Regions from separate parts of the Streptomyces sp. V2I9 genome, predicted to be linked through region 1. Evidence: predicted binding sites of a transcription regulator. Region 1 holds the regulator's gene; the other holds the start of a gene.

What was found. Region 1 encodes HspR, which represses chaperone genes until heat shock. Its sites were predicted from a motif close to TTGAGNNNNNNNNNCTCAA; they were not measured.
Region 2: lon (endopeptidase La) is a predicted target of HspR. The motif match lies at 1,953-1,971, and genes of this name have one in related genera.

The regions. Positions count from the first base shown of each region.
Region 1 covers NZ_JAUSZJ010000002.1:3,552,716-3,557,379, forward strand. Annotated here, with positions in the region: gene dnaK (molecular chaperone DnaK) at 1-309, shown strand, start outside; gene grpE (nucleotide exchange factor GrpE) at 306-956, shown strand; gene dnaJ (molecular chaperone DnaJ) at 1,050-2,237, shown strand; gene QFZ71_RS15605 (heat shock protein transcriptional repressor HspR) at 2,239-2,691, shown strand; gene QFZ71_RS15610 (hypothetical protein) at 2,809-3,333, opposite strand; partial or broken gene QFZ71_RS15615 (LuxR C-terminal-related transcriptional regulator) at 3,393-3,596, opposite strand; gene QFZ71_RS15620 (helix-turn-helix transcriptional regulator) at 3,814-4,664, opposite strand, start outside.
Region 2 covers NZ_JAUSZJ010000002.1:4,885,118-4,889,781, reverse strand. Annotated here, with positions in the region: gene lon (endopeptidase La) at 1-1,930, opposite strand, end outside; gene QFZ71_RS21650 (spermidine synthase) at 2,242-2,961, shown strand; gene QFZ71_RS21645 (response regulator transcription factor) at 3,194-3,931, shown strand; gene QFZ71_RS21640 (HAMP domain-containing sensor histidine kinase) at 3,928-4,664, shown strand, end outside.

The DNA.
Region 1 (4,664 bases):
CAGACGGAGAAGTTCCTCAAGGACAACGAGGACAAGGTCCCCGCCGACGTCAAGACGGAGGTGGAGACCGCGGTCGAGGAGCTGAAGGAGAAGCTCAAGGGCGAGGACTCCGCCGAGATCCGCACGGCCACCGAGAAGGTCGCGGCCGTCTCCCAGAAGCTGGGCCAGGCGATGTACGCCAACGCCCAGGCCGAGGGTGCGGCGCCGGGTGCCGAGGCGCCGGGCGACGGTCAGGCCAAGGCCGATGACGACGTCGTCGACGCCGAGATCGTGGACGACGAGAAGGACACCAAGGGCGGTGCGGCGTGACCGAGGAGACTCCGGGCTTCGAGGAGAAGCCCGACGTCCCCTCCGGCGCCACCCCTGATGACGCCGAGCCGAAGGCCGCCGACCCCTCCGAGGAGGAGGCGGCGGCCCCGGCCGGGGACACGGACAAGTCCGTCGGTCTGACCGCCCAGCTGGACCAGGCACGCAGCGCGCTCGGCGAGCGCACCGCGGACCTCCAGCGGCTCCAGGCCGAGTACCAGAACTACCGCCGCCGCGTGGAGCGGGACCGGGTCACGGTCAAGGAGATCGCCGTCGCGAACCTCCTGTCCGAGCTCCTTCCCGTGCTCGACGACATCGGCCGCGCGCGGGAACACGGCGAGCTCGTCGGCGGCTTCAAGTCGGTCGCCGAGTCGATGGAGACCGTCGTGGCGAAGCTGGGCCTCCAGCAGTTCGGCAAGGAGGGCGAGTCCTTCGACCCGACGATCCACGAGGCCCTGATGCACAGCTACGCGCCGGACGTCACCGAGACGACCTGCGTGGCGATCCTCCAGCCGGGGTATCGCATCGGCGAGCGCACCATCCGCCCCGCGCGGGTGGCCGTCGCCGAGCCGCAGCCGGGCGCCACGCCCGCCGCGGCCAAGGAAGAGAAGACCGACGACGAGGAGAGCGGTGGCACCGAGGAGGTCTGACGACGCGTCTGACCACCACGGGGCCCACCGCGCGGCCCGGCGGCCGGCCCACGGGCCGGCCGCTCGGCCGATCGTCCGGAAGGAGGGACGTCGATGAGCACGAAGGACTTCGTCGAGAAGGACTACTACAAGGTTCTCGGCGTCCCCAAGGACGCCACCGACGCCGAGGTCAAGAAGGCGTACCGGAAGCTCGCCCGCGAGAACCACCCGGACGCCAACAAGGGCGACGCCAAGGCGGAGGAGCGCTTCAAGGAGATCTCCGAGGCGAACGACGTCCTCGGCGACCCCAAGAAGCGCAAGGAGTACGACGAGGCGCGCGCCCTCTTCGGCAACGGCGGCTTCCGGGCCGGCCCCGGTGGTGCGGGCGGCAACTTCAACTTCGACCTGGGCGACCTCTTCGGCGGGGGCGCACCGGGCGGACAGGGCGGCGCGGGCGGCGGCTTCGGCGGCGGAGGCGGTCTCGGCGACGTCTTCGGCGGGCTGTTCAACCGCGGCGGCGCGGGCACCCGCGTCCAGCCCAAGCGCGGCCAGGACATCGAGTCCGAGGTGACGCTCAGCTTCACCGAGGCGGTCGACGGGGCCACGGTCCCGCTGCGGATGTCGAGCCAGGCGCCCTGCAAGGCGTGTTCCGGCACCGGCGACAAGAACGGCACCCCCCGGGTCTGCCCGACCTGTGTCGGCACCGGCCAGGTCTCGCGCGGCAGCGGCGGCGGCTTCTCGCTCACCGACCCCTGTGTGGACTGCAAGGGCCGGGGCCTCATCGCCCAGGACCCGTGCGACGTCTGCAAGGGCAGCGGCCGGGCGAAGTCGGCGCGCACCATGCAGGTGCGGATTCCGGCGGGCGTCTCCGACGGCCAGCGGATCAGGCTGCGCGGCAAGGGCGGCGCGGGCGAACGAGGCGGCCCGGCCGGCGACCTCTACGTCGTCGTCCACGTCGACGCCCACCCGGTCTTCGGACGCAAGGGCGACAACCTCACGGTCACCGTGCCCGTCACCTTCCCGGAGGCGACGCTCGGCGGCGAGGTCAAGGTCCCCACGCTCGGCGGCCCCCCGGTCACCCTGAAGCTTCCCCCCGGCACCCCCAACGGGCGTACGATGCGCGCCCGTGGCAAGGGCGCGGTGCGCAAGGACGGCACCCGCGGCGACCTGCTGGTCACCGTGGAGGTCGCGGTCCCCGGGGAACTGGACCAGGAGGCCAGGGACGCCCTGGAGGCCTACCGGAAGGCGACCGCGGACGAGGACCCGCGGGCGGAACTGTTCCAGGCCGCGAAGGGAGCTTGAGATGGACGGCCGTCGACGCAATCCGTACCAGCTGACCGATGAGACACCGGTGTACGTGATCTCGATCGCGGCCCAGCTCTCGGGCCTCCACCCCCAGACGCTGCGCCAGTACGACCGCCTCGGCCTGGTCTCCCCGGACCGTACGGCCGGGCGCGGGCGGCGCTACTCGGCCCGCGACATCGAGCTGCTGCGCACCGTGCAGCAGCTGTCGCAGGACGAGGGCATCAACCTGGCGGGCATCAAGCGGATCATCGAGCTGGAGAACCAGGTCGCCGCACTCCAGCAGCGCGTCGCCGAGCTGTCGGCGGCGGTGGACGGCGCGGCGGTCGCCATGCAGCAGCGCGAGGCCCAGGTGCACGCCTCGTACCGCCGTGACCTGGTGCCGTACCAGGACGTGCAGCAGACCGGCGCGCTGGTGGTCTGGCGGCCGAAGCCGAAGCGGCCCACGGAGTAGCACCGCTCGCCCGCCGACGGCGGGACGAGGGGCCGGGAGAGCGGATCGCACGCGCTCCCGGCCCCTTTCGCGTGTACGTACACGGACGCCCGGTGCACGTACACGCGCCCGCCCCCTCTACGGCAGGAGTTCACTGACCGCCTCGACCAGCATCATCCACATCGGCTGACCGCCGGTGCCGAAGGCGGCCGCCAGCGTGTAGGCGATCGCCGCGTCGAGCGGCTCCACCGCGGCCCCCTCCCGCCATTCGGCCAGGACCCGGCGGTCGCCGCCCGAGGAGAAGTCCCCGATGCGCTTGCCGTCGCGGAGCAGCCGGCTGCTCGGGATCGAGTCGGGCACGAGCCGGTAGGACGTGCCCGCGCAGCGGACGTCGACCCGGTAGGAACGGCGGCGGAGCTTTCCCTTGCCGGGCTTGATCGTCGCCTCCTCGCCGTCCACGGTGAGGGTGAGGTGGCGGGGGTCGCGGGTGCCGATGGCGATGTGGTCGTCGACGATCGCGCCGGGGGCGCGGGTGAGGACGACGCGCGGGATGCGCTCGCCGCTCACGACGATCGTCTCGCCGCGCTCTCCGGTGAGTTCGACCTGGATGGCCCCGAAGTGGTCGTCCTCGACGGCGGCCGGCAGGGGGGTGGAGTCGGTCATCTGGGCTTCGTGGTCCTTGGAGTCGTCCGATCGCGCCTGTGGAGCGCCGCGCCGGCGGATCAGCCGTGCCGGCGTGCCTCTACGATGCCCGAGCCGATGAGGAGGGCGCCGAGGTGGGTGCGGCTGGTGGCGCCGAGGGGCCGCATGCGTGTGGTGATGTGGGCGCGGCAGGTGCGGACGCCGATGCCCATCCTGCGGGCGACGACGTCGTCGACGTGGCCTTCGGTGAGGAGGCGGGCGATGCTGCGCTGGACCGGGGTGACCGCCCCGTGCATCCGGAGCGCCGGCTCGCACAACTCGGCTGTTCCGTGCGGAGAGTGTCCTGTTCCGTCTCGATGACCATGCGTGGCCCCCGCTTCGTGCAGTGCAACAAGGGGAGGGTGGTGCCGGCTCAGGTGTGGGGTGAGGGTGGAGGAGGCGGGAGAGCGGGGAACTCCCCCGGCGGACCTGGGCGTGGCCGTGCTCTCCCCCTCTGTGCGGTCACGCCCGGGTTGTGGGGCGAAGCGCGGGGTCCGGTCCGGACTCCAGAATTCCTGACCGTGCTATGAGGTAACCGAGTTGGGCTCTGCTGTTGCTGCCCAGTGCGACGCTGAGTTTGGCGATGTGGGAGCGGCAGGTGCGGACATTCATGCCGAGGCGGCGGGCGATCGCTTCGTCGACGTGGCCTTCCACAAGGAGCTTTGCGATGGAATGCCGCACCCCGGAAATGCCGTCGGACGGGGACTCGTACGGAATCTGCTCCTGGAGGGGAACCGCGCGGTGCCAGAACTGCTCGAAGACCTTGGTCAGGTACTCCACGATACCGGGGTGCCGCAGTTCGAGGGCTACGGTGCGGTCATCCGTGGCCGGTATGAAAGCGACGGTGTCATCGAAGATCATGAGCCGCTCTATGAGTTCTTCGAGCGTTCGGATCTCGACCTTGCTGTCGGCCATCTGCGCCGCATAGCTGAGAGTCCCATGGCTGTGGCGGACGGTGTGCTGATACAGGGTCCGCATGCCCACACCTCGAGCGGCGAGCATGCGGCCGCGCTCCATGGCGATGGTCAGGGCGTTCTCGCTGCGCCCTCCACCGGGCTGAATCGTGAGGACTTCCGAGTGGCACTCCGCCAGGGCGAGTTCTATGGATGCGTTGATGCGGCCGATGCCTTCGAGGACCGTGATGGCGTGCGTCATCGGCGGCGCCTGCGCGCTGATCGCCATGAAGGGTTCGAACGCCTCGGTGAGCTCGACCGAGCGGCGTCTCCGCTCCTGGATCTCTCGCTCGATCGGGTGAAGCCGCTGCGTCAGCGCGGCTGACGGTGGCACCGGACGAAGCCAGGTGGGATCGTCGG
Region 2 (4,664 bases), 1.3 Mb from region 1:
GTCCGGACGCCCCGGTCTCCGGGTCGGCGAGCGACGCCTCGACGAAGAGGACGTCACCGCCCGCCCCGGTCACCGCGAGCCCGGTGGCCACGCCCGGCACCGCGGTACGGCGCTCGGCCGGGTCCTGGGCGGACTCGGGCACGTGGTGCGGGCGGCCGATCAGCCCGCGCAGCTCCACGTCGGTCACCGTGAACGGCAGCTCGCGGTCGCCCAGTTCGTGCTGGGCCGCGACCTTGCGGAGCAGCCGGGCGATGGACCGCTCCAGGTTCCGTACGCCCGCCTCGCGGGTGTACTCGCCTGCCAGCTTGCGCAGCGCCGACTCCTCCAGGACGACTTCGCCCGTCTCCAGTCCGGCCCGCTCCAGCTGGCGCGGGACCAGGTGGTCGCGGGCGATGACGACCTTCTCGTCCTCGGTGTAGCCGTCGAGGCGGACCAGCTCCATGCGGTCGAGCAGGGCCTCCGGGATGGCTTCGAGCACGTTGGCCGTGGCCAGGAAGACGACGTCGCTGAGGTCGAGGTCGACCTCCAGGTAGTGGTCGCGGAAGGTGTGGTTCTGCGCCGGGTCGAGCACTTCGAGGAGGGCGGCGGCCGGGTCGCCCCGGAAGTCGGAGCCGACCTTGTCGATCTCGTCGAGCAGGACGACCGGGTTCATCGAACCGGCCTCCTTGATGGCCCGCACGATGCGTCCGGGGAGCGCGCCGACGTACGTACGCCGGTGACCGCGGATCTCCGCCTCGTCCCGGACGCCGCCGAGCGCGACGCGGACGAACTCACGGCCCATGGCGTGCGCGACGGACTCCCCGAGCGAGGTCTTGCCGACGCCGGGCGGGCCGACCAGGGCGAGGACCGCGCCGCCGCGCCGTCCGCCGACGACGCCGAGGCCCCGGTCGGCCCGGCGCTTGCGCACCGCGAGGTACTCGGTGATGCGCTCCTTCACGTCGTCGAGCCCGGCGTGCTCGGCGTCCAGGACCTCCCGGGCGCCGCGGATGTCGTAGGCGTCCTCGGTCCGCACGGTCCAGGGCAGTTCGAGGACGGTGTCCAGCCAGGTCCGGATCCAGGAGCCCTCGGGCGACTGGTCGCTGGAGCGCTCCAGCTTCTCGACCTCCTTGAGCGCGGCCTCGCGGACGTGCTCGGGCAGATCGGCGGCCTCGACGCGGGCCCGGTAGTCGTCGGACTCGCCTTCCGGGTCGCCGTTGAGCTCGGACAGCTCCTTGCGCACGGCGTCGAGCTGGCGGCGCAGCAGGAACTCCCGCTGCTGCTTGTCCACGCCGTCCTGGACGTCCTTGGCGATGGACTCGGCCACGTCCTGCTCGGCGAGGTGTTCGCCCAGCCACTGGATGGCGAGCTTCAGCCGGGCGACCGGGTCCACGGTCTCCAGCAGCTGGACCTTCTGGGCGGTGGTGAGGAACGGCGAGTATCCGCTGTTGTCGGCGAGCGCGGAGACGTCGTCGATCTGCTGGATGCGGTCCACGACCTGCCAGGCGCCGCGCTTCTTCAGCCAGGAGGTGGCGAGCGCCTTGTACTCCTTGACCAGCTCGGCGGCGGAGCCGGGCAGCGGATCGGGGGCGGCGGTGCGGAGCACGGTCCCCTCGACCCAGAGCGCACGGCCGGGGCCGCTGGTCCCGGCGCCGATGCGGACGCGGTCGCGGGCCCGGATGAGGGCGCCCGGATCGCCGTCCGAGAGGCGTCCGACCTGCTCCACGGTGCCGAGGACACCGGTCCCCGTGTACGTCCCGTCGATCCGCGGGACCAGCAGCACCTCGGGCTTTCCGCCACCGGGACGGGCGGCGGCCTGCGCGGCCTCGACGGCGGCGCGCACCTCGGCGTCGGACAGGTCGAGCGGCACCACCATGCCGGGCAGGACGACCTCGTCGTCGAGCGGCAGCACGGGCAGGTCGATCGGTGTGAACGCCTCGGACTCGTGAGTCATGATCTCCCCTTCGGCAGGCAAGTTGAGCTATGTGGACTCAATGCTGGTGAGTCGCCGAATGTTCCCCGACGGGTGTTCGCTCTGAGCGATCAGGACTCACGCGCCCCACCGACCACCACGGAGGCACCCTCCGATTACGGCAGCGCGGCAGGACGGCCGGATGTTCCCCGCCACGGTTCCCCACCGCACCGTCGCCCGCCGGAGGGAAGGGCCGTCGCCCGTCGGAGGGAAACGGACTGGCCCCCTCGTCCGGCCGCAGGCCAGGATGGGCGGGCCCCGACCGTCACGACCGGAGACCGGAGAGCCCCAGCATGTCCGCGACGACCGCCCCCGAACCGATGACAGCGCCGCCGGCCCGTTCCGATGAGGCTCCCGCCGTCCTGGACCGCCGCGAGGGCCCCTTCGGCGAGGTGGTGCTGCGGGGGCGCGGGAAGCACTTCGAGATCATCGCCAACGGGTGCTTCCTGATGGACACCTCCGACGGACGCTCGGAGCGGCTGCTGATCGACGCCGCGCTGGCGGCCCTGCCCGCCGGACGCGCCGCCCCCTCGGTGCTGATCGGTGGCCTGGGCGTCGGGTTCTCCCTGGTCCGGGCCGCCGAGGAGGAACGCTGGGGCCGGATCACGGTCGTGGAGCGGGAGCAGGCGATCGTGGACTGGCACCGGGACGGGCCGCTGGACCGGATCTCCGGAGCGGCGCTGGCCGACCCCCGGACCGCGATCCTGCGCACGGATCTCGTCGATCACCTCCGTACCGGCACGGAGCGTTACGACGCGCTCTGCCTGGACATCGACAACGGCCCCGACTGGACCGTCACGGAGGACAACGGGAATCTCTACTCCCCCGCCGGGCTGGCGCACTGCCACGACCGGCTGACTCCGGGCGGCGTGCTCGCCGTCTGGTCCGCGCAGCCGTCGCCGGCCTTCGAACAGGCGCTGCGGAATGCCGGGTTCAGCGGGGTTCGGACCGAAGAGGTGGCCGTTGCCCGAGGTGTGCCCGACGTGGTCCATCTCGCACTCCGGACCGCGTGAACCCCCTCCCCGTATCCACGCCCCCGGAGAAGGCCGGGGCCGACCGGCACCAGGGCGGTGATCCAGCCGCCCGGACGGCCCCGGCGCGCACCCCTGGGACAACACCCTGCGTAGCCGAGAGCCCTCCGCTGCCTTTACGCTGCTGACCGGCACAAGGGATCACCGACGAAATCCACGAGCGAGAACCGTGCCTCCGGGGTTGTTCCCCGCGAGAACGGGCAGGGGCGGGGCGATGGAACAGACACACACCACCCACAACGGCGTCGCGGCCACCCCGGGGGCTCAACGCCGGGTGCTGGTGGTCGAGGACGACGCGACGATCGTCGACGCCATTTCCGCCCGGCTGCGGGCGGAGGGCTTCCTGGTGCAGACCGCGCTGGACGGGCCCGCGGCCGTGGACGCGGCCGAGGCGTGGCAGCCCGACCTGATGGTGCTCGACATCATGCTTCCCGGCTTCGACGGCCTGGAGGTGTGCCGCCGGGTGCAGGCGTCGCGCCCGGTTCCGGTGCTGATGCTCACCGCACGCGACGACGAGACCGACATGCTGGTCGGGCTCGGGGTCGGCGCCGACGACTACATGACCAAACCGTTCTCCATGCGCGAGCTGGCCGCCCGGGTGCACGTGCTGCTGCGCCGCGTCGAGCGGGCCGCGCTGGCGGCGGTCACCCCGCGCAGCGGGATACTGCGCCTCGGCGAGCTGGAGATCGACCACGCCCAGCGCCGCGTCCGGGTCCGCACCGAGGACGTCCACCTCACGCCGACCGAGTTCGACCTGCTGGTCTGCCTCGCCAACACCCCGCGCGCGGTGCTCTCCCGCGAGCAGCTGCTGGCCGAGGTCTGGGACTGGGCGGACGCCTCCGGCACGCGTACGGTCGACAGCCACATCAAGGCGCTGCGCCGGAAGATCGGCGCGGAGCGCATCCGCACCGTACACGGCGTGGGCTACGCCCTGGAGACCCCCGCGCCATGACCTGGCCAGGGTCCGGACTGCGGCCCTTCTCGATCAAGGCCAAGCTCGGCACGCTCGTCGTGGTGTCGGTCTTCATCACCACCGGGCTGCTGATCGTCGCGCTGCGGACCCGTACGGAGTTCCGCTTCATCACGGTGTTCTCGGTGATCGCCACGCTGCTGATCACCCAGTTCGTGGCGCACGGCCTCACCGCGCCGCTGGACGAGATGAGAGCGGTGGCCCGGTCCATCTCGCACGGCGACTACACGCGCCGGGTGAGCGGCGCCGGGCGGCGGGACGAGCTGGGCGACCTGGCGCAGACGATCAACCGCATGGCGGACGATCTGGAGGCGGAGGACCGGCACCGCAAGGAGCTGGTCGCCAACGTCAGCCATGAGCTGCGCACCCCCATCGCGGCGCTGAGAGCCGTGCTGGAGAACGTGGTGGACGGGGTGTCCGCCGCCGATCCGGAGACCATGCGCACGGCGCTGAAGCAGACCGAGCGGCTCGGCCGGCTGGTCGAGACGCTGCTGGACCTGTCCCGGCTGGACAACGGCGTGGTGGAGCTCAAGGCCCGCCGTTTCGAGGTGTGGCCGTATCTGTCCGGCGTACTCAAGGAGGCCAATCTCGCCGCCTCGCAGCGACGCCTGTCGTCGGGATCGGGCAACCACTCGCGTACGGACGTCCACCTGCACCTGGACGTCTCGCCGTCGGACCTCACCGCGCACGCGGACGCGGAGCGGCTGCACCAGGT